3 regions of the Qipengyuania profundimaris genome follow, and region 3 is predicted to be linked to each of the others. Evidence: predicted binding sites of a transcription regulator. Region 3 holds the regulator's gene; each other region holds the start of a gene.
The links. The regulator LexA, encoded in region 3, represses DNA repair genes until DNA is damaged. The targets are predictions, from matches to a motif close to GTTCCNCNCTTGTTCT.
Positions count from the first base shown of each region.

Region 1: the regulator LexA is predicted to act here: its motif matches at 4,450-4,465, upstream of Q9K02_RS05670 (DNA recombination protein RmuC).
Region 2: the regulator LexA is predicted to act here: its motif matches at 4,259-4,274, upstream of Q9K02_RS02605 (ribonucleoside-diphosphate reductase subunit alpha).

Region 1 is NZ_JAVAIM010000001.1:1,148,478-1,155,779, forward strand. It holds gene Q9K02_RS05640 (zinc-binding dehydrogenase) at 1-508, opposite strand, end outside; gene truA (tRNA pseudouridine(38-40) synthase TruA) at 590-1,339, opposite strand; gene fmt (methionyl-tRNA formyltransferase) at 1,446-2,354, opposite strand; gene recR (recombination mediator RecR) at 2,398-2,991, shown strand; gene Q9K02_RS05660 (peptide deformylase) at 3,186-3,752, shown strand; gene Q9K02_RS05665 (four-helix bundle copper-binding protein) at 3,978-4,376, opposite strand; gene Q9K02_RS05670 (DNA recombination protein RmuC) at 4,477-5,928, shown strand; gene Q9K02_RS05675 (PAS domain S-box protein) at 6,010-7,302, shown strand, end outside.
Region 2 is NZ_JAVAIM010000001.1:514,560-521,861, forward strand. It holds gene Q9K02_RS02570 (energy transducer TonB family protein) at 1-184, shown strand, start outside; gene Q9K02_RS02575 (hypothetical protein) at 266-496, opposite strand; gene Q9K02_RS02580 (hypothetical protein) at 683-952, opposite strand; gene Q9K02_RS02585 (hypothetical protein) at 981-1,445, opposite strand; gene Q9K02_RS02590 (PilZ domain-containing protein) at 1,555-1,884, opposite strand; gene Q9K02_RS02595 (alpha/beta fold hydrolase) at 2,034-2,921, shown strand; gene Q9K02_RS02600 (energy transducer TonB family protein) at 3,229-3,726, shown strand; gene Q9K02_RS02605 (ribonucleoside-diphosphate reductase subunit alpha) at 4,331-6,349, shown strand; gene Q9K02_RS02610 (GGDEF domain-containing protein) at 6,449-7,302, opposite strand, start outside.
Region 3 is NZ_JAVAIM010000001.1:1,863,168-1,870,469, forward strand. It holds gene Q9K02_RS09210 (anthranilate synthase component II) at 1-220, shown strand, start outside; gene trpD (anthranilate phosphoribosyltransferase) at 217-1,209, shown strand; gene trpC (indole-3-glycerol phosphate synthase TrpC) at 1,206-1,991, shown strand; gene lexA (transcriptional repressor LexA) at 2,140-2,838, shown strand; gene Q9K02_RS09230 (ComEC/Rec2 family competence protein) at 2,914-5,028, opposite strand; gene gltX (glutamate--tRNA ligase) at 5,150-6,601, shown strand; gene Q9K02_RS09240 (citrate synthase) at 6,612-7,302, shown strand, end outside.

The DNA.
Region 1 (7,302 bases), 710 kb from region 3:
TCGATTTTGCACCGTCCATTTTGGCATTCTCGGCAAAGCCAAGCGCGGTCATCGGATTGACGAAGCTCGACGCGCCGTCCTCTGCGCTGTGGTCGCCCAGCGGCAGGCACATTGCGGCATCGGCGATGGCGTATTCGGAGTAGGCGCTGCCGGGAACGCAGGCGACGCGCTGGCCCATCAGAGCTTTCGCCGTGTCGCTATCGCCCGTGGCGACGACCGTGCCTGCGCCCTCGTTGCCTGCCGGCAGACGTTGGCCGTGGCGCGCCTTCTGACCGCTGTTGAACGGCTCCGGCATTGTGGCGACGACCTTGCCCGGCGAATAGTCGGCATTCTCGAAATCGGCGGCACCGGTCAGGATCGCCAGATCCGACGGGTTGATCGGCGCGGCCTCCATCTTGACGAGGACCTGGTTGCCCGTCGGATCGGGGAAGGTTGTGTCCTCCAGCTCGAGTGTGAGGGTGCCGTCGCTCGTCAGCGTAGTGAAAAGCTGTTTGCCAGTGTAGGCCATCCTTGTCCCTTTCGTTGCATCGTGAAACGTATCTCCGACTCGCTACGCTTACCAATCCGGCTTGGCTAGGGTGCCGCAACGTCAAGCATCGTCGGGATAGGTCGCCTCGACGAAGTAGAGCCCGTGCGGCGGGGCGTTGAGGCCGAGCGCCTGCCGATCCTTCGCTTCCAGAGCCTCTGCCACCTGCTCCTCGCGCCACCGGCCCATGCCGACCAGCGCGAGACAGCCGACCATGCTGCGCACCTGGTGGTGAAGGAAGCTGCGCGCGGCGGCGTGGATACGGACTTCCTCTCCCTCTCGCTCCACATCCAGCCGGTCGAGCGTCTTGACGGGGCTGTCCGACTGGCAATGGACCGAGCGGAAGGTGGTGAAATCGTGCAGGCCCACCAGCGCCTGCGCCGCGCGGTGCATCGCCTCGTGGTCGAGCGGCGTGCCGACCTGCCACAGCCGGTCCTTCTCCAGCGTCAGCGGCGCGCGGCGATTGGCGATGCGGTAGACATAGCTGCGACCGGTGCAGGCAAAGCGGGCATGCCAGTCCTCGGGCACGATCTCGCAATGGGTCACGGCAATCGGATCGGGCCGCAGATGCGCGTTGAGGGCTTCCATCAGGCGGAAGGGCGCGATGTCCTTGGCGATATCCATATGGCTGCGCATAGCGAGCGCATGGACGCCGGTGTCGGTTCGGCCTGCGCTATGCAGGCGCACGTCCTCTCCCAGAATGCGGAACGCGGCTTCCTCCACCGATTGTTGCACGCTCGGGCCATCTTTCTGGCGCTGGAGGCCGAAGAACGGCGTGCCGTCGAATTCGAGGGTGAGGGCGAAGCGGGTCATCGGCGCATCGGTAAGCGCATGGCCTTCGACAGGCTCAGGCTGAGCGGACGTGGAACTAGGCACAAGACCCGCTCATGCTGAGCCTGTCGAGGCACACGCGCCGACATCAGCCCAGCACGCTGCCTTTGGACACCGCATTGCCGCGCAGGAAGGTATCGAGGTCCATTTTCGGCTTGCCGGCACGCTGCAATTCGACCGGGCGGATCGCGCCTTCGCCGCAGGCAATGGCGAGCCGGTCGTCGATCACTTCGCCGGGTGCGCCTTCACCTTCGGCGATCTCCGCTCGCAGCAGCTTGACCCGCTGGCCATCGAGTTCGAACCACGCACCGGGGAAGGGCGAGAGACCATGCACGTGCCGGACCACATCCTCGGCAGGCCGCGCCCAGTCGATCCGCGCCTCCGCCTTGTCGATCTTGGCGGCATAGGTCGCTTCGGCGTCGTCCTGCTCCAGGGGATGCAGCATCTCGATATCGATCAGCGTGCCGACCATCAGCTGGGCGCCGATCTCGGCCAGTTCTTCGGTCAATTCGCCGGTCGTCTTGTCCTCGATCGGGGTGCGCGCCATCGTCAGCATTGGGCCGGTGTCGAGCCCTGCTTCCATCTGCATGATCGTGACGCCTGTCACCGGATCGCCCGCCATCACCGCACGGTGGATCGGCGCGGCCCCGCGCCAGCGCGGCAAAATGGAGGCGTGGACGTTGAGGCAACCATGCTTCGGCGCGTCGAGAATGGCTTGCGGCAGGATCAGTCCGTAGGCGGCAACCACGGCCATATCGGATTCCAGCGCAGCAAAAGCTTCCTGCTCTTCGGCTGACTTCAACGACTTGGGATGCCGCACTTCGATCCCGAGATCGTCGGCCCGCCGATGAACCGGCGTGCGCGTCAGCTCCTTGCCGCGCCGCCCGCCGGGCCGCGGCGGCTGGGTGTAGACGCACACCACCTCATGCGCCGCATCGACCAGCGCCTGCAGCGTCGGCACGGCGAAATCCGGGCTACCCATGAAGATAATGCGCATTGCGGCCTTTCTCTGTCTCGCCCGCGCCCCTATCTGTGGCGCGATGGCATCGCAAGAGATCGAAACCCTCGCATCGGCGCTGGCCCGCCTACCCGGCCTCGGCCCGCGCAGCGCGCGGCGTGCAGTGCTGTGGCTGGTCAAGCGGCGCGAGACGGCGCTGCCGGCCCTGCTCGACGCGCTGGCGACGGTCGGCGAGGCGCTGGTCGAGTGCGAAACCTGCGGCAATGTCGATACGCGCAACCCCTGCGCCATCTGCGCCGACTCGCGCCGCGATATGAAGAGCCTGTGCGTGGTGGAGGACGTGTCCGACCTGTGGGCGCTCGACCGCGCGAAGCTGTTTACCGGCCGCTATCACGTGCTCGGCGGCAAACTGTCGGCGCTGGACGGCGTTCGGCCCGAGGATCTCAACATCGCCAGCCTGATGGCGCGGGTGGAAGAGGGTGGAGTGGACGAAATCGTCCTCGCCATGAACGCCACGCTGGAGGGTCAGACGACCGCGCACTATCTCGCCGAGCGGCTGGAAGCGTATCCCCTGCGGATCACGCAACTGGCGCATGGCCTGCCGGTCGGCGGGGAACTGGATTACCTCGACGAGGGCACCTTGGCGCAGGCGCTGAGGGCACGGCGACCGGTTTGATTTTGTCTGCGTGCGGGCTAGACATCCGTCCAGCCCTCGCTGTTCCGTCCCACGCCCCCTCCCGACCACCCAATCAGTATAATGCCATGGGTGGCCGGGAGGGGGCGTGGGATGGAACAGCGAAGGAAAGCGCGGATGCGCTTTCCTCTTCCACAATATTGAACATTTCCCTCCGCCAGACTATCTCACCCCACATGGCTATCCGTGAAATTCTCGAAGTGCCGGATCCCCGGCTCAAGGTCGTGTCCGAACCCGTCACCGAGTTCGACGACGAGTTGAAGACGCTCGTCTCCGACATGTTCGAAACCATGTATGATGCGCCCGGCATCGGGCTTGCGGCGATCCAGGTCGGCGTGCCCAAGCGCGTGCTGGTGATCGACCTGCAGCCCGAAGACACCGAGGCCGAGGGCGAGGTCTGCAATCATGGCGGGCACGAACACGTGCACTATCCGGTGAAGAAGGAGCCGCGCGTCTTCATCAACCCGGAAATCCTCGACCCGGCAGACGAGCTGGCGACCTATCAGGAAGGCTGCCTTTCGGTCCCCGACATCTTCGCCGACGTCGATCGCCCGTCCACCTGCCGCGTGCGCTACCAGGACTTGGAGGGCGAGACCCACGAGGAAGACCTCGACGGGCTGATGGCGACGTGCATCCAGCACGAGATGGACCACCTCGAAGGAATTCTGTTCATCGACCACCTCAGCCGCCTCAAGCGCAACATGGCGCTCAAGAAGCTGAAAAAGTTGCGCGAAGCGGCTTAGCATTTTTGTTTGCGAACCCGCATCCGCGGGGTCGTCCTCGCTAGATGTGCAGCAAGCTGCACCCGCTGCGGGCGGGCGGTCGCCCTTGCCGGGCCTCCGTCGGCCCGGTGCTCTAGGAGGGGAGAGGTCACTGATTGACGAGCGGTTGCGCCTCCCAGAGAACCGAGCGCAGCGAGGATAGCCTAACGCCGCGGACGCGGCCGCCGGCGCCTGAGGCTAAACAAATTACGCCGCGTCCAGCATCGCATCGCGCGCTTTCACACAGTCCTCGACCACTTCGTGGCACATCCGCGCGCAGCGCTGGCAGTGCGGGTTTTCGTGCTTGTCGCATTCCTCGGCGCAGACCTTGCAGGCGAGGATGCAGGCTTCGAGCAGCGATTTGATCACCGCCGTATTGCCGTGCGTGCGACGCCCCGCGACCGTGCTGACGGCTTGGCAGATGTCCGACGCGTCCGAACACTTGCGGATGCATTCGGACATGTCGCCCTCTTCCGCATTGCATGCATCGACGCAGCTACTGGCGATCGCCGCGCAATACATCGCGTGCTTGACCGCTTCGCCCAGTTCCTCGGTATAGTCGGCCCCCACGGCGGGGTGGTCCTGGATCATTTCCTTGATCGACATAGAATATCTCCTCTTTGCATGAGGAGCGCGCGGCTGTGGGGATAGTTCCGGGTGGGCCTTTCCCGCGCCGCCCGTTCCAGCTATGTTCCGGCGCATGGATATGACCGTTCTCATCGTCGCCGTCGCCGCTCTCCTGATTGGGGTGGCGCTCGGCTGGTTCGCCGGATCGCGCCCGGCAGCCGACTGGAAAGCGCGCCATGGCGAGCGCGATGCAGAGGCGCGGGAGCTGGACGAGAAGTTCCGCCGCGCCATCGTAGAACTGGAGAATGCGACCGTGCGGGCTGACCGCGCAGATGCGCTCGACGGCGAATTGCGCGAGACCCGCGCCGCGCATGAAACGGCTCTCGAAATCTTGCGGCGCGACAATGCTGCGCTCGGGTCCGAGCTGGCGACGCTCAAGGAAAAGACCGCTAATTTCGACGAGCAGAAGCGCTTGCTGGTCGAGGCGCGCGAGGAATTGCTCAAGGAATTCCAGAACACCGGCACCGCCGTACTGTCCAAGGCGCAGGAGGATTTCCTCAAGCGCGCGAACGAGAGGTTCGGGCATTCCGAAAAGACCAGCGAGGAAAAGCTGCGCGCGCTGCTCGATCCGGTGGGCAAGCGGCTGGAGGCTTACGAGAAGCAGGTCGCCGCGCTGGAGGAAAAGCGCACCGATGCCTTCGGACGGCTCTACCAGCAGATCACCGAGATGCAGCGCGGGCAGGAAGAGGTCCGGCGCGAGGCACAGCGGCTCGGCAACAGCCTGACCAACGCCCCCAAGGCGCGCGGCCGCTGGGGTGAGCGGGCGCTGCAGAACGTGCTCGAACAATGCGGGCTGTCGGAGCATACCGATTTCAACCTCGAACATTCGATCGAGACCGAGGATGGCCGGCTTCGCCCCGATGCGGTGGTGCATGTGCCGGGGCAGAAGAAACTGGTGATCGACGCCAAAGTCTCGCTCAACGCCTACCAGGCCGCCTTTGAGGCGGATGACGACGACGAGCGCGGGCGGCATCTCGACCTGCATGCGAAATCCATGCGCAACCACGTCCAGACGCTCGGCAGCAAGAGCTACCAGAGCCAGTTCGACGACACGCCCGACTATGTCGTGATGTTCGTGCCGGGCGAGCATTTCGTCGCCGCCGCGCTGGAGCACGATCCGGAGCTGTGGGACTTCGCCTTCCGCAACAAGGTGCTGCTGGCGACCCCGACCAACCTCGTCGCCATCGCGCGTACCGTGGCGCAGGTCTGGCGGCAGGACACGATCGCGCAGGAAGCGGTGGAGATCGGCAGGGCCGGGGCGGAGCTCTACGACCGCCTCGCCGTCGCCGCCGAACACATGAAGCGCGTCGGCGGCGGGCTGGAGACGGCGGTCAACAATTACAACAAGTTCGTTGGCAGCTTCGAACGTAACGTGCTGACGTCGGGCAGGCGCCTAGCCGAACGCGGCATCGAAATCGGCAAGCGCGAGATCGAGGAAGTGCCGAAGGTGGAGGCAACCCCGCGCTACAATGCGGAAGACGCCGCGCAGATCGAGGATCAAACGGGCGAGGGGCGCGAAGCGGCGGAGTGAGGCCGCAGTTGTCGCAGACCCGCGAAGCGGTTAGATGACTGCGGGCTCGCTGAACGAATTTGGTTTAAGCAAACGCATCGCATGGCCGAAAACGAACCGGATCCCGACATAGACGCAGCCCGTTTCGCTGCCATTATAGCAAGCTCTACGGACGCGATAATCTCGAAGTCGCTCGACGGCACCGTACAGACATGGAACCCCGCGGCAGAGGCGCTTTTCGGCTGGTCGGCCGCGGAAATGGTTGGGCAGTCGATCCGCCGGATCGTGCCCGAAGATCGCGCCGAGGAAGAGGATCGGATCCTCGCAAGAATTCGTGCGGGACATGTCGTTCCCAGGTTTACTACTAAGCGTCTCACGAAGAGCGGCGAAACCGTGCCAATCGCGGTGACAGTCTCGCCGGTGCGCGATGCATCCGGACAGATCGTCGGTGCGTCGAAGATCGCGAACGACTTGCGCGAGCAGATCGAACTGCAGTCCGGTCTGCGCGAGAAGACCGACCAATTTACCGCGCTCGCCAACAACATTCCGCAACTGGCGTGGCTCGCCGACAAGGATGGCTGGATCTACTGGTTCAACCAGCGGTGGTACGAATTCACCGGCACCGATCTGGAGGAAATGCAGGGTTGGGGGTGGCAGAAAGTCCATCATCCGGATCATGTCGAGCGTGTCACCAACCGCATTCAGGAAGCGTGGGATAGCGGAGAGCCCTGGGACGACACTTTTCCGTTGCGGAGAGCAGACGGCGAGTTCCGGTGGTTCCTCAGTCGTGCGAACCCGTTAAGGGATGACGAAGGGAACGTCGTTCTCTGGTGCGGCACGAACACCGACATCACCGACCAGCTGGAAGCGCAGAACCACATCAAGCTGCTGATGCGGGAGGTGAACCACCGCTCTCGGAATATGCTCGCTACGATCAGAGCGATCCTGCGGCGGTCCTCCGGCTTGCCGAAGGACGAACTCGTCCGGTCCCTCGACCGCCGCATCAATGCGCTGGCGTCCAATCAGGAAATTCTCGACGGCGGCGATTGGTCGGGAGCACGCGTGGCCGATATCGTCGAGGCGCAACTTCGCCATCTCGGCGAAGATATGCGGCGACGAATACATATCACAAAGCCCAGTCCGGTGATCGTCAGAACGGAGGCTGCCGAAGCGATAGGACTGGCTATCCATGAACTCGCCACGAACGCCGAAAAATATGGTGCACTCAGCAATGATCGCGGCCGGGTCGACATCGAATGGGAGGTTGCCGGTGAAGCTGCGGAAGAGCCAGTTTTTCGGATGCGCTGGAACGAGATTGGTGGCCCTCTAGTCCCCGAGCCCTCACGCACGGGATTCGGCTCGCTGTTGATCGTGCGGAATGTCGAACAAGTCCTT
Region 2 (7,302 bases), 1.3 Mb from region 3:
GCGCAATCTGCGCGGGTTCGACCGGGCTCCGGTAACCGGGGCACTGGACGCGACCTATCAGGCCAACCTCGTCTTCGCTCGTGATCCGAACGAAGGCACCGCGCTTAAGGCCGAATTGGCCGATCTCGAAAGAGCGCGCCTGGCTGCGGGTGACGGCGCCGATGTCATCATGCTCGGTGGCTGATCGCAGTCCGGCCCGACACTAAAAGCCATGGCCGCGCCCTCTGCTGCGGGGTGCGGCCATGGCCTATGCGCAAGCTTGGTTCTAGAGCGAACCGCGCGAGCCGATCAGATCCTCGAAGGGATCGGGATAGGGCATGATCGCCCCGTCCGTCGTCCAGTCGTCGCCGCTGTCGCCGAGCGGATCGGTGCCGCCCGAGACGTCGTCGAGCGAAGTCGGGTCGAGTTGTTCGATCCGCGCCTTGGCCGCATCCGCGGCATTGGCGATGATCGAAGCGAGTTCTGCCTGGCCGAGCCGTGCTGCCTTGCTTTTCATGATGGTTCTCCTTCCATTGCTGGCCCGGAGATCGGTTGAAACCGCACCAGCCGTCCGGACCTGCGGCGGGGGCGTATGCCTGAGTGCGCTTGCAACCGCCTCATTCGCCTCGCCGCGGAGGGAGTCGCGAAAAAGGTGGGGATCGCAGCCAAGGGAGGCCGCGATCCCCATACGCTCACGGTTTTGTTAGAACTCCGAAGAGTCGCCGCCGTTGAGGAAGTCGAGCCAAGGGTCGGGATCGGTCGGTGCCATGCCGTCGGTAACGACATCGCCGATGTCGCCCATGCCCGGAAAGATGGAACCGCCGGTGGAGCTGGAGACAGGTTCGACGCCGCCTGCAACCGCGTCCAGCGTCGTGGCGTCCAGCTGGACGATGCGCGCTTTTGCAAGATCGCCGGCCTGGCCGAGGGCTGCTGTCAGATCGGCGCTGTCGAGGCGCCCTGCTTTCTTCGTCATCTTCGGTTTCCTTTCTACGACCCGGACTTCAAGCGGTGACCCGTTCCCTGCGGTCCGGGGGGCCGACAGGAGAGGGTGTTGCGTGGACATGCGGCGAGACTGCGTCGCTTTTCTTGCGACGGGTCACGATCTGGGGGCACCGCAGGCAGCTCGCGGTGCCGTTCTCGGCAAACCAGCGGCACGTTGCGCGCAGGGTGCAGGCGGGCGCGACATCGACGACCGGTTGCAGGCGCTTGATGATTTCGCGCCCCAATCCGCAGCCGCCCTCTTTCCATTGCCCACAGCCCTTGTTGGCGCAGGGTGCGGCGAAGCGGAGCGCATGGCCGGGATCGACGCCGAGCTGTTCGGCGTCGAAATCTTCCGGCAGATCGACGCCCTTCTCGACATAGGAGACGCGGGGTGCGCCTTCCTCTTCGAGCACGACGCCCAGCAGACGCGCTTCGGGATGCTGGTGCGGCGCGCTGGGGCAATCCAGCTGCTTTTCTTCGGCCATGGCGATTCTCCCCGATGTCAGTTCCAGGGAGCGAGGCTAGCGAGACGGGGGCCGGCGAAAATACGCCAGCGGGCCTAGTCGATCCGTCCTAGTGCGATTGGGGGAAGCGCTATTGCGATGTCGACGGGCTGGGTACGTTCCAGTCCGAACGCAGCGGCCAGTCGTCGAGCGCAAAGCTGCGCACCACCGGCAGCGGGATTGGCTGGAGGAAGAAAATCCCCATGCTTTGGCCCAATTGCCATGCCACTTCGCCGGAGACGACAAGGTCGGCCGTCAGTTGGATGGTCACCGGCGCGCCGACGTTGCCGGGCAAGGCGTCGCCCTCGATCATGCAGCCGGACTGCGAGAGATTGCGCATCGTGCAAAGGGTCTCGACGCCGGCGATGGTTGCACGAATGGTCTCGCGCGTCGGGCTGCGGTCTTCTTTCCTGCGGTCCATTGATCGTAAGGTCCTGGATCGAGGCTCACAGTCGCGAAGTGACGCACCCGGCTGGATAACGCTTGTATACCTACGACATTCGCAATGGACTTGGCGGGATGTTTCGGCTGAAAAGGGCTCGAAAGCATTTGAATTCAGGGGAACGAGGCATGCCCAAGGCACAGGCGAACGGGATCGAAATCCATTACGAGGAGCATGGGGATTCGGCCGCCGATCCGATGCTGCTGATCATGGGGTTCGGCGCGCAGCTGACGCTGTGGCCCGACGAGCTGGTCGAAGCGCTGGCCGGGCATGGCTTCCGCGTCATCCGGTACGACAATCGCGACATCGGGCTGAGTGAAAAGTTCGACGGGGTGAAGGCGCCCGGCATCCTCAAGATGACGCTGCTGACCAAGCTCGGCTTCACCCCCAAGGTGCCCTATACGCTGGCAGATATGGCGGACGACGGGGTCGGCCTGCTCGATGCGCTGGAGATCGACCGCGCGCATATCGTGGGCGCCAGCATGGGTGGGATGATCGCGCAGCATGTCGCCGCGCGCTATTCGCAGCGCTGCAAGTCGCTTACTTCGATCTTCTCGACCACCGGCAATCCCAAGCTGCCTGCCGCCAGGCCCGAAGCTTTGAAAGCGCTCGTGGCGCGGCCCAAGAGCATGGAGGAAGAGGCGCTGGTGGATCACGGGGTGATGCTCGCCCGCACCATCGGTTCGCCCGGATACCCATCCGACGAAGAGCGCCTGCGGGACCGTGCGCGGGCGAGCGTACAGCGCAGCATCTATCCCGAAGGGCCGACCCGCCATCTCTCGGCGATCGTCGCAGATGGCGACCGCCGCGAGATGCTCAAGGATATCTCCGTCCCCACCCTCGTCATGCATGGCGAGGACGATCCACTCGTCCCGGTCGAGGGCGGGCGCGATACCGCCGCAGCGATCCCCGGCGCAAAGCTTAAGACCATTCCGGGATGGGGTCACGACCTGCCGCTGGAATTGGTCGACGAGGTGGCGGAGGCCATTGCGTCCCACGCCCGTGCCACCGCTTAGCGAGTCGCTCACAAGACGCCATCCGAGCCGGTTACTTTGGATGCTGTTGCGGGTTCAAAATTATTAACCAAAGCGCAGATAGTGCTTTGGCTCGTTATAAAGTTACAACTTTGTATAGACTCGACATGTCAAAGTGACCCGATTTTGACATTAGTAGCGATTCATGTATTCACGAAGAAGTCGCGAGCGTCCGCAGAAGCCTCGACGCTGATCGACCAAAGACCGCTATCGCTTTAGAACAAGGTTTGTCGCACTTCGTGTGATACTCTCTTCGGCCGATCATCCTCTATACGTAAAGGATGATCCCATGAATAAGCTTTCCATTTTCGCCATGTCCGTTGCCGTCACGGCATCGCTGCTCGCCACGCCGTTGGCGTCGCAGGAGATCGTCGTGTCTCCTACCTCGCCCAGCGAGTTCGTGGATAATGTGCAGAAAGATCTGGACCGGCACCTCCGACAGATACGCGTTTCACCCCAATCGGCTCCAAGCGGTGCTGCGAGTGTGCGCTTCACCGCCGGTGTCGACGGACGCCCGGAAAACGTGACGATCTATCGCAAGTCCGGCTCCTCCCAGGTGGACCGAGCGAGCCGACGCGCAGTCTCGCGACTTAGCAGCCTTTCACCATTGCCGCGAGGCAGTGCGAACGGCCAGGTCATTCAGGCGAACATCATTTTCGCCAATAACGAGAAGCAAGCCGAGCGGCTCTCGCGCCAATTGGCGCGCGAAGAAAGTCGTCGGCTCGCGTCGTCCCCGGCGGAGCGCAGCGTCCTCGCGCTGACGGTCGGCGGTCCCCCCGTCTCCTAACGACGATGCGATTACCGTCTCGGCACGGGGCGGTGTTCGTCTGCGGGAACGGTGTCCCGTGCCGGGGTCGCCATTTTGAATCGAACGGTTGCGGGCTCTGCTTCGGCGGGGCCCGCCTTTTGGACAGCTGCGGGGCCGCAAGATTCAAAAATTGCGCGCCAGGATTCGAATGAATCGCAAGGGCGACGTATCCTTTTTGCCCGCAAAATTTTTTTCGCAGATTCATTTTCCGGCTTGCGAGGGCCGCCAGTCCAGCTTTCTCCACGCGTCGCGGCGTTGCAGCAAGGTAGGACACCCGGCCTCGAGCCGCGTCCGCGCCATTAAATCTTCATTCACCCTCTTGCGTGCGAGTCTCGCCTGATTCAGTATCTAGTAGTCGGGCTACCGGGGGTACCCACAAGACCTAGCATCGTGAGCGTTCATCCCCATATGGGATGCGCGTCGTCGCCGCGCCGGTCTGTGGGTAAAAAAGGGATAAGTTTCCGCCCTGCGACCGGCGATAATTGATAGGCGTGTCTCTGGCTCGCCGACTCGAACACAAGCGGAACACGCGCCCGGACATGCGACGACGAGCAGCCGGGCCCAAACGGCGGGGCTGACCACGATGGATTTCAAGAGCGGGGACGATATTGCGATGGAGATGGACCTGGATGTGCGCGACTCCACCGACGATGCGACCACGGCCGAAGCCGGAAAGGCAGTGAGCATGGACAAGGGCGATACAGGCAGCGATGCGCTGGTCAGCGAAGCCGCGGGCGAAGCGCTCGCCGGCGCGATGAAGGCTGCCACGCAGAAGGAAGATTCCAAGAAAGTCCTCGACCGCCGTTTCGACGTGCAGATCGACGAGAGCCGCGACGAACTGCTGACCGAATTCGGCAAGGAAACGCTGACCGATCGCTACCTGCTGCCCGGTGAGAAATACCAGGACCTGTTCGCCCGCGTCGCCGACTATTTCGCGGACGATGCCGAGCACGCGCAGCGCCTTTACGATTACATCAGCCGCCTGTGGTTCATGCCGGCAACCCCGGTGCTGTCCAACGGCGGCACCACGCGCGGCCTGCCGATCTCCTGCTATCTCAATTCGGTGTCCGACAGCCTCGACGGCATCGTCAACACCTGGAACGAGAACGTCTGGCTCGCCTCCAAAGGCGGCGGCATCGGCACCTATTGGGGCAATGTCCGCGGGATCGGGGAGCCGGTCGGCCTCAACGGCAAGACCAGCGGCATCATTCCCTTCGTGCGCGTGATGGACAGCCTGACGCTGGCGATCAGCCAGGGCTCGCTGCGCCGCGGCTCGGCCGCCTGCTACATCGACATCACCCATCCAGAGATCGAGGAGTTCCTCGAGATCCGCAAACCCTCGGGCGATTTCAACCGCAAAGCGCTGAACCTGCACCACGGCGTGCTGGTGACCGACGCCTTCATGGAAGCCGTGCGTGCGGGCGAGGAATTCGACCTCGTATCCCCGCGCGACGGATCGGTCCGCAAGACCGTGGATGCGCGCAGCCTGTTCCAGAAGCTGGTCGAAACCCGGCTGGCCACAGGCGAGCCCTATATCGTCTTCTCCGACACGGTGAACCGGATGATGCCCAAGCATCACCGCGAGCTCGGCCTCAAGGTCTCGACCTCGAACCTGTGCGCCGAGATCACCCTGCCGACCGGCATCGACCACCTCGGCAACGACCGCACGGCGGTATGCTGCCTCTCCTCGCTCAACCTCGAGAAATGGGACGAGTGGAACGAGGACAAGACCTTCATCGAGGACGTCATGCGCTTCCTCGACAATGTGCTGCAGGACTATATCGACCGCGCACCGGACGAGATGGCCCGCGCGAAATATTCCGCGATGCGCGAACGCAGCGTCGGCATGGGCGTTATGGGCTTCCACTCCTTCCTCCAGGCCAAGGGCATCGGTTTCGAAAGCCCGATGGCGAAGGTCTGGAACCTCAAGATGTTCAAGCACATCAGCGGCAAGGCCGAAGAGGCTTCACTGGTGCTCGCACAGGAACGCGGGGCCTGCCCCGATGCGGAAGAAATGGGCGCGATGGAGCGCTTCAGCTGCAAGATGGCGATCGCGCCGACCGCGTCGATCAGCATTATCTGCGGCGGCACCAGCGCCTGTATCGAGCCGATCCCGGCGAACATCTACACCCACAAGACACTGTCGGGCAGCTTCGTGGTGAAGAACCCGTATCTCGAAAAGATCCTCGACAAAAAGTCCAAGAATTCGACCTCGATCTGGAATTCGATCCTTGAGCGGGGCGGCAGTGTCCAGCATCTCGATTTCCTCAGCGCCGAGGAAAAGGCCGCGTTCAAGACCAGCTTCGAGATCGACCAGCGCTGGCTGCTCGAATTCGCCGCCGACCGCGCGCCCTACATCGACCAGGCGCAGTCGCTGAACCTGTTCATCCCCGCCGATGTCGACAAGTGGGACCTGATGATGCTGCACTTCCAGGCTTGGGAGAAGGGCATCAAGTCGCTCTATTATCTGCGCTCCAAGAGTGTGCAGCGCGCCGGTTTCGCCGGCGGCGTGGAAGCGGACAACACTGCCGACGCCGCGAAATACGAACTGGCTGCCGGCGGCGAGCAGACCGATTACGAGGAATGCCTCGCCTGCCAGTAGGCATGTCCAGCCATCTGGCTGCAAGGTCGATAAAAGGGCCCGGCGGTTTCAACCGTTGGGCCCTCGTCACATTCGCGATCCAGCAGACTGAAATCCCTGCTATCCGACCAGCTCGTCCATCGCGGCATAGGCCACTTCGACCCGGTTCCGGCCGTTCTGCTTCGCGCGGTAAAGCGCCTCGTCCGCCCGTGCGATCAGCTGCCCCATTGACTGGCCGCCCCGCCCCCGGGCCATGCCGATGCTGATATTCACCGCGCAAGGCTTTCGCTGACCGGTCTCTATGGTCAGGCTGGCGACGGCCTCGCGCATTTCTTCGGCGATGGCTTCCGCGTCTCGCCCGCCCTGTTCGTGGAGGATGGCGATGAACTCCTCACCCCCGAACCGGGCGATATGTCCGCCGTGGTGTTCGATACAGCGCTCCAGTTCTCGTGCGACTTCGACCAGGCAGCTATCGCCGATCTGGTGGCCGAACCGGTCGTTGAAGCGCTTGAAGTGATCGACATCCACCATCAGCAAGGCCGTCGCCCCCGCGGACCGGTCGATATATTCGTCCTCGAACACCCGCTCCAGGCTGCGGCGGTTGGATAGCCCGGTGAGCGGATCACTTTCGGACAATTCGCGCAGCAGCGCGTTGCTCTGTTCCAGATCCTCGCGGTCGAAACGCAATTGCAGGCTGAGCAGGAAGCTGCGCGATTCCATGTGCCAGTTGCGCATTGCCAAGAGCAGGCCGCCAATCCCTGCTATGGCCCCGGCAGCGAAATGATGGATCAGCAGTTCGGGCGGGATCGGTTCGGGAAAGAAAGCCGCCAGAGTGCTCGCAAGGAAAAACACCAGAGCCACGCGCAACTTGTGCGCGATCGACATCGGCAGCACGAACAATGCGGCCAGCATGGTGACGACTATCGCCATGCTGTAGCGCGCAATATCGGCGGGTGTGCCGTGGGCCGCGACCC
Region 3 (7,302 bases):
TCACTCGCTGATCGTGGAGGACATTCCCGAGTGCCTCGCGGTCAATGCTACCAGCACGACGCCCGGCCTCGATGGCAGCAGCGTGATGGGTTTCCGTCATCGCGACTTGCCGATCCACGGCGTACAATTCCACCCCGAGAGCATCGCTACCGAACACGGACATGCGCTGCTCGCAAATTTCCTCTCGCTGTGCGGAATCGACGCAAAGGTACCGGCATGAGGACGCTACCCGCAGCAGAGCAGCGTCTGGGCGAGCAGGAGGCCGAAGAGGTCTTCGGCTGGATTCTCGATGGCGAGACGAGCGACGAGGAAATCGCCCGGTTCCTGCGCGAGATGTCCACCCGCAGCGAAACATCCGATGAGATCGCGGGCGCGGCGCGGGCCCTGCGGGCGCGGCTGATCCCGATCGACGCGCCGAAAGGAACGGTCGATTGCTGCGGCACGGGCGGTGACGGGCACCACACGCTCAATGTTTCCACAGCAGTCAGCCTGCTTGTCGCGGCGTGCGGCGTTCCGGTGGCCAAGCACGGCAATCGGGCGGCGAGCAGCAAGTCGGGCGCGGCAGACACACTCGAAGCGCTCGGTCTCAATATGGAAGCCGCGGGAAGAACCGCAGAGAAGTCACTGGCCGAGCTAGGCATTTGTTTCCTGTTCGCAAAGAACCATCATCCGGCGATGGGCCGGATACAGCCTATCCGCCAGCAGCTCGGCGTTCGCACGATATTCAACCTGATGGGCCCGCTCTCCAACCCGGCAGGCGTGAAACGCCAGCTGATCGGGATCGCGCGCCCGGCCTATGTGCCGATCTACGCAGCGGCAAAAGCCAAGCTCGGCACGGAGCGTACCTTCATCGCTTCGGGCGACGAGGGGCTGGACGAGCTTAGCATTGCCGGTGGAAACGAGCTGGCCGATGTGACCGGCAACGATTTCGAGATGCGGCGGGTGAACCCGGTGCAGGCAAACCTGCCCCACGCGCCGGTCGAGGCGATCCGCGGCGGCGACCCGTCGCACAACGCCAAGGCACTCGAGGCGCTATTGCTAGGCGCGCCCGGACCCTATCGCGACGCCGTGCTGTTCAACGCCGCCGCTACTTTGATCGTGGCAGGCAAGACCGAAGACTGGACGACCGGTGCCGAAATGGCTGGCGAAGCAATCGACAGCGGTGCTGCCCAGCAATTGCTGGCAGACTGGATCGCGATCGCGCAATGAACAAGCTGGTCGAAATCTGCGAAACCAAGCTTGGTGAGGTAGCCGAGCGCAAGCAGCAGCATTCGCTCGACTCGCTTGATGCGCAAGCAAAGGACCAAACGCCGCCGCGCGGCTTTCGCTTCGCACTGGAACGCGCGCAGCAGAATGGCTTCGGCCTGATTGCCGAGATCAAGAAAGCTTCGCCGTCCAAAGGTCTGATCCGGGAGGATTTTCACCCTGCGCAGCACGCTCGCGATTACGCCGATGGCGGTGCGGCCTGTCTCTCGGTCCTGACCGATGCGCCTTACTTCCAGGGCCACGAGGATTATCTGGTCGAAGCCCGCGCGGCTTGCGATCTGCCGGTCCTGCGCAAGGACTTCATGATCGACCCCTGGCAAGTCGCCGAAGCTCGCGCGCTTGGCGCAGATGCGATACTAATCATCGTAGCCGCGCTGGATGACGGGACGATGCGCGAAATCGAAACTGCCGCGATCGAACGCGGGATGGACGTTTTGGTCGAGGTCCATGACGAACAGGAGCTGGAACGCGCGCTGGCGCTTCAATCGCGGCTCATCGGCGTCAACAATCGGGATCTGCGGACCTTTACCACCGATCTTGCGACCACCGAGCGGCTGGCAGTCCTCGCCCCTGAGGACGCCCTTCTTGTCGGTGAGAGCGGCATCGCGACGCATGCCGATTGCCAGCGCCTCGCGCGTAGCGGTGTCTGTAGCTTCCTCGTCGGCGAGAGTCTGATGCGGCAAGCCGACGTCGCTACTGCGACGCGCGCCTTGCTTCAGGGCTGACCCAGCGCTTTGGCACGTATCGCGAACGCTTGTTCTCGACAAGAAAGGTCCGAAACGGCTGAATTGCTTGACTTGCTGATATTCGTTGCCTAATTGTTCCACATTCGTTCACAGGGTTGTGAACAGGCGGCACGGGAGTTGCGCAGATATGCTGACAGCCAAGCAACACGAATTGATCCGCTTCATCCAGCAACGGCTGGAGGAAACCGGCATTTCACCCAGTTTTGAGGAAATGAAGGAAGCGCTCGACCTCAAGAGCAAGTCCGGCGTCCACCGCCTGATTTCCGCTCTCGAGGAACGCGGCTTTATCCGTCGCCTGCCGAACCGTGCGCGGGCGCTCGAGGTCGTCAAGCTGCCCGAAGACGCGGTTACAGGCGCCGGCCAAGCTAAGCCTGTGAACGATACCGGCGCGACCATGGCGGCCACGGTAACGGCGAAATCCGTCGCGCCGGAGCCGGCGAACGACATCATCGACGTGCCGCTACACGGCCGGATCGCGGCTGGCGCGCCGATCGAGGCGATCGAGGGCCAGGCGAGCATGCCGGTTCCCGCCGCTCTGCTCGGACCGGGTGAACATTATGCGCTCGAAGTGTCGGGCGATTCGATGGTCGAGGCAGGCATTTTCGACGGTGATTTCGCACTTGTCCGAAGGTCCGATACCGCTCGCGACGGAGAGATCGTCGTCGCGCTGGTCGACGATGAAGAAGCGACGCTGAAGTACCTGCGCCGCGATGGCGGGCGGATCCGCCTCGATCCTGCGAATGGGGCCTACGAACCGCAGGTTTATGAATCCCATCGAGTGAAGGTTCAGGGCAAGCTTGCCGGTCTGCTCCGGCGCTACCACTGACGCTCGACGAGACAGTTTTAGTTGGGAAGAAGGGCGCGGCGTCGGCTGCGCCCTCTCTTCCTTCATAGGTTGTCTTTATTGGGAGCCCGCGTTCCGCCGGACGAAGGGGCGGAACCAACCGTGCTCGCCTTGCCCTTCGGCCACGGTATCAATATGCTCTTCGGCAAGGTAAATGCCGGTACCGCCTTCCCGCTCGAGAAACCGGCGATCGGCCTTGAGCCAGCGTGGCTTGCATGAGCGCGGCAGGAAGCGATCAGCGATGACGATGTCGGACCTGTCGCAGGCGGCGGCAAGCGCTCGCTCCTCGATAAGTTCGCGGCTTCGCGCGATCAGCACGTCCCAATCTCGACCATCCCTTTCGATACGCAAGCTACAAAAGTCCCGGCTGCACCGAGCGCCCAACCATTCGGCTAAAGGTACGGGCTCGCCATCGAGCGCTGCAATTTCGCGCAGATTTTGTTGGGCGTAACTGCCCTCGCTGTCCCGCAAAACCAGCAGCCGGCCATCCGCGCTGGCAATACCCACATCGCGCCCATCACGCGTGATCACGATGTCCGGGGCAGGCGTCGCCCACATCCATCCCGAAGCGACGGCGACGGGAAGCGCCCCCCAAAGCCGTGTTCTTCCATGCCACAATGCCAACCAGAGCGCGCCGAGGACAAATACCGCCATCGCCGCCATCGGCATCTTGGGGGCGAGCTTCACCGCACCCGGCTGAGCCGAAACGATGTGCGCGATCCACAGCAGTACATCGAGCGATTTGCCGACCAGCCACCAGGCCGGAGCTCCCAACCCGACTACATCCATCGCCAGAGCCAGGGCAACGAGCGGCATCGAGACGAAGGTCACGAGCGGGATCGCGAAGAGGTTTGCGACCGCCCCGTAAATTCCCGCACGGTGGAAGTGGAACAGGACAATCGGCATGAGTGCGAGCTCGATGACAAAGCCGGTCAGGAACAGCATCAACGCCCGGCGGCCGAAGCGGCGCAGGCCGCTTTCCTCTCGTGGCGCGAGAAATTCGCGAAACGGCTTCGCATTGTGAAGTGCCACGATGGCGAGCACGGCGGCAAAGCTCATCTGGAAGCTCGGTCCGACAAGCGATTCCGGCCATAAGAGCAGCACCGCGATTGCTGCGACCGCGACTAGGCGCAAAGAGAGCGGCTCGCGCCCAAGCGCCAGAGCCGTCAGGACCAAGATCGCGCCGATGCAGCTGCGCACCGTTGGTACCTGAGCCCCCGTCAAGAGCGTGTAAGCGATCCCGGCAAGAGCAGCGATTGCAGCGGCCACGATCGGCAGGCGTACGCGCAACGTAAGCCATTGCCATAGGGCCAGCAACTTGAGCGCAATCAGATAGGTCGCGGCGATGATTGCGCTCACGTGAAGGCCGCTGATCGACAGCAGATGCGTAAGGCCGGCATCCCGCATAGCCACCTCGTCCGCTTCGGAAATCGCCCCGCGATCGCCGCTGGCGAGAGTCGCCGCGATCGCGCCGGGAGCGCCGTCGAGACGGTCGCGAACATGCGCCGAGAGGTGCCGCTGAACCTGCGCGATCCAGCCTTCGCCGCCGCCCCCGCCGGCCTCCTCTACTATTTCGATATCCCCCACAACGCTGCCGGTGGCCGCATAGCCATCGAACCAGGCCCGTCGCGCGAAGTCGTAGGCGCCCGGTACGATTGGCGGCGAAGGCGGCATAAGGCGCGCGGACACCCTGACGCGTACGCCCTCCCGCAACGCGCTATCCGCTTGATCCAGCGGAACGTTGACGCGGTAGGCTCTTGCAATCCCGTCCTCGGCGTCGCGAGCGGCTAACACGAGCCGGATGCGGTCACGCGCCGGCTGGTCCTCGCGCTCGAGAATGCGGGCATCGAGCCGTTCGAACGTCGGTCGCTCGATTGGTTCTGCCCCGATCAATTCGGAGCGCGCCCAGACCAGCCCGATCCCTGCCGCGAGGACGAGCGACGTGGCGATGGTCGCAGCGAGGAGGTAGGCGCGCTCATCACGATCGCGCCACGCGGCAAGCGCCGCAAGGGCAACCAGAACAAGCCCACCAATGGTTGCAGACCATTGCCACGGCGTGTGGAGCAGGAACCACAGACCGATGCCGCCGCCAAAGGCAACTGCCAGCCACGGTCCGCGGTCAAATCCGGCACTCGCCAAACCTGTCTCGCAGCGATCCGCAATTCTGGACATCAGGCCGCGCATGCGCCAAGGGCGCGGCACAGCCTGCACGGATCCTCCGTCCGTCCCCCCCATCGGTACCGAAGGCGTCCCGCGTGTCGCCATGCAAGTGTTTGAAAGGAAGCGAGAGCCAATGGCAAGCGATAGTGGAACGCCCGAAGGACAGGTCGTAACCCGCTTTGCCCCTTCGCCCACAGGATACCTGCATATCGGCGGCGCGCGCACGGCATTGTTCAACTGGCTCTTCGCCCGGCACCACGGCGGCCGCACGCTCCTGCGGATCGAGGATACGGACCGCAAGCGCAGTACGCAGGACGCGATCGACAAGATCATCGAAGGGCTCGACTGGCTCGGCCTCGATTTCGACGATGCACCGCTGTTCCAGTCCGACCGCGCCGAACGCCATGCCGAAGTAGCGCGCCAGCTTCTCGCAGCAGGCCACGCGTACAAATGCTACGCGACGCCCGAGGAACTCGAGCAAATGCGCGCCGACCAGCGCGCTGCCAAGCAACCGATGCGCTACGACCGTCGCTGGCGCGACCGCGACGGGAGCGAGGCTCCCGAAGGGGCGCCCTTCGTTATCCGTCTTAAAGTGCCGACCGAGGGCGAGACGACCATCGAAGATGCCGTCCAGGGTCCGGTGACCGTGAAGAACGCCGAGATCGACGATTACGTCCTGCTCCGCGCCGACGGTACGCCGACCTACATGCTCGCGGTGGTCGTCGACGATCACGATATGGGTGTTACTCACGTTATCCGCGGCGACGATCACCTCAACAACGCCTTCCGCCAGCTCCCTGTGATCCGCGCGATGGACGCGATCGAGGGCGGCTGGCCCGATCCGGTCTATGCTCACGTGCCGCTGATCCACGGTCCGGACGGCGCAAAAATGTCGAAGCGCCATGGCGCCGTCGGTGTCGAAGGTTATCGCGACGAAGAAGGCGTCCTGCCGGAAGCGCTCTTCAACTATCTCCTGCGCCTCGGCTGGGGTCATGGCGATCGCGAGGAGATCAGCCGCGAGGAAGCGATCGAGCTGTTCGACCTCGACGGAGTCGGCAAGGGTCCTGCCCGGTTCGATATCAAGAAGCTGCAGAACCTCAACGGTCACTACATTCGGGAGGCCGATGATGGTCGCCTGGCTCGCATCGTGGCCGAGAGGCTGGACGGTGATGCAGATGTCGATTTGCTCGAGCAGGCGATGCCGGTCCTCAAAACACGCGCTAAGTCCGTCAACGAACTCGTTGAAGGATCGCAGTTTCTTTTCGCCAAACGGCCTCTCGAGATGACCGAAAAAGCGGCCGCCCTGCTTGATGACGAAGCGCGCCAGCGCCTCGCGGGCCTGTCGAAAATGCTGCATGTGCAAAATGACTGGACAATCGAGGCTCTCGAAGCCACTACGAAATCGTATGCCGAGCAGCTCGAATTGGGTCTCGGCAAGCTCGCGCAGCCCATGCGCGCAGCATTGACGGGGACGACCACGTCCCCCGGCATTTTCGATGTGCTGGTCCTTCTGGGCAAGGAAGAAGCGCTCGCGCGGATCGATGCGCAAGCCGCCGACGCCCCGGGGCCAGACGGAAACCGTTGAGGAGACACGCGTGGCCGACAACAAGGCAACTCTCGATCTGGGCGACCAGACCCAGGAATTCCCCGTACTTCAGGGCAGCGTCGGCCCCGATGTCATCGACATCCGCAAGCTGTACGGCGGCACCGGCAAGTTCACTTACGATCCCGGCTACAAGTCCACCGCCAGCTGCGAAAGCGCGCTGACCTATATCGACGGTGAAGAAGGCGTCCTGCTGCACCGCGGTTACCCTATCGGCCAGCTGGCAGAACATTCCAGCTTCATGGAAGTCGCCTACCTGCTCCTGAACGGCGAGCTGCCGGGTAAGGAAGAGCTGGACGATTTCGACTATACGATCACGCGGCACACCATGCTGCACGACCAGCTGCGCCAGTTCTACCAGGGCTTCCGCCGCGACGCGCACCCGATGGCGATCATGTGCGGCGTGGTGGGTGCCCTGTCGGCGTTCTATCACGACAGCACCGACATTTCCGATCCCGAGCACCGCAAGATCAGCAGCCACCGCCTGATCGCCAAAATGCCGACGATCGCCGCCTGGGCCTATAAGTATGCCATCGGCCAGCCTTTCATGCAGCCGGACAACAACTTGAGCTACACCGGCAACTTCCTGCGCATGACCTTCGGCGTCCCGGCCGAGGAGTACGAGATCCATCCTGCTATCGAAAAGGCAATGGACCGGATTTTCATCCTCCACGCCGATCACG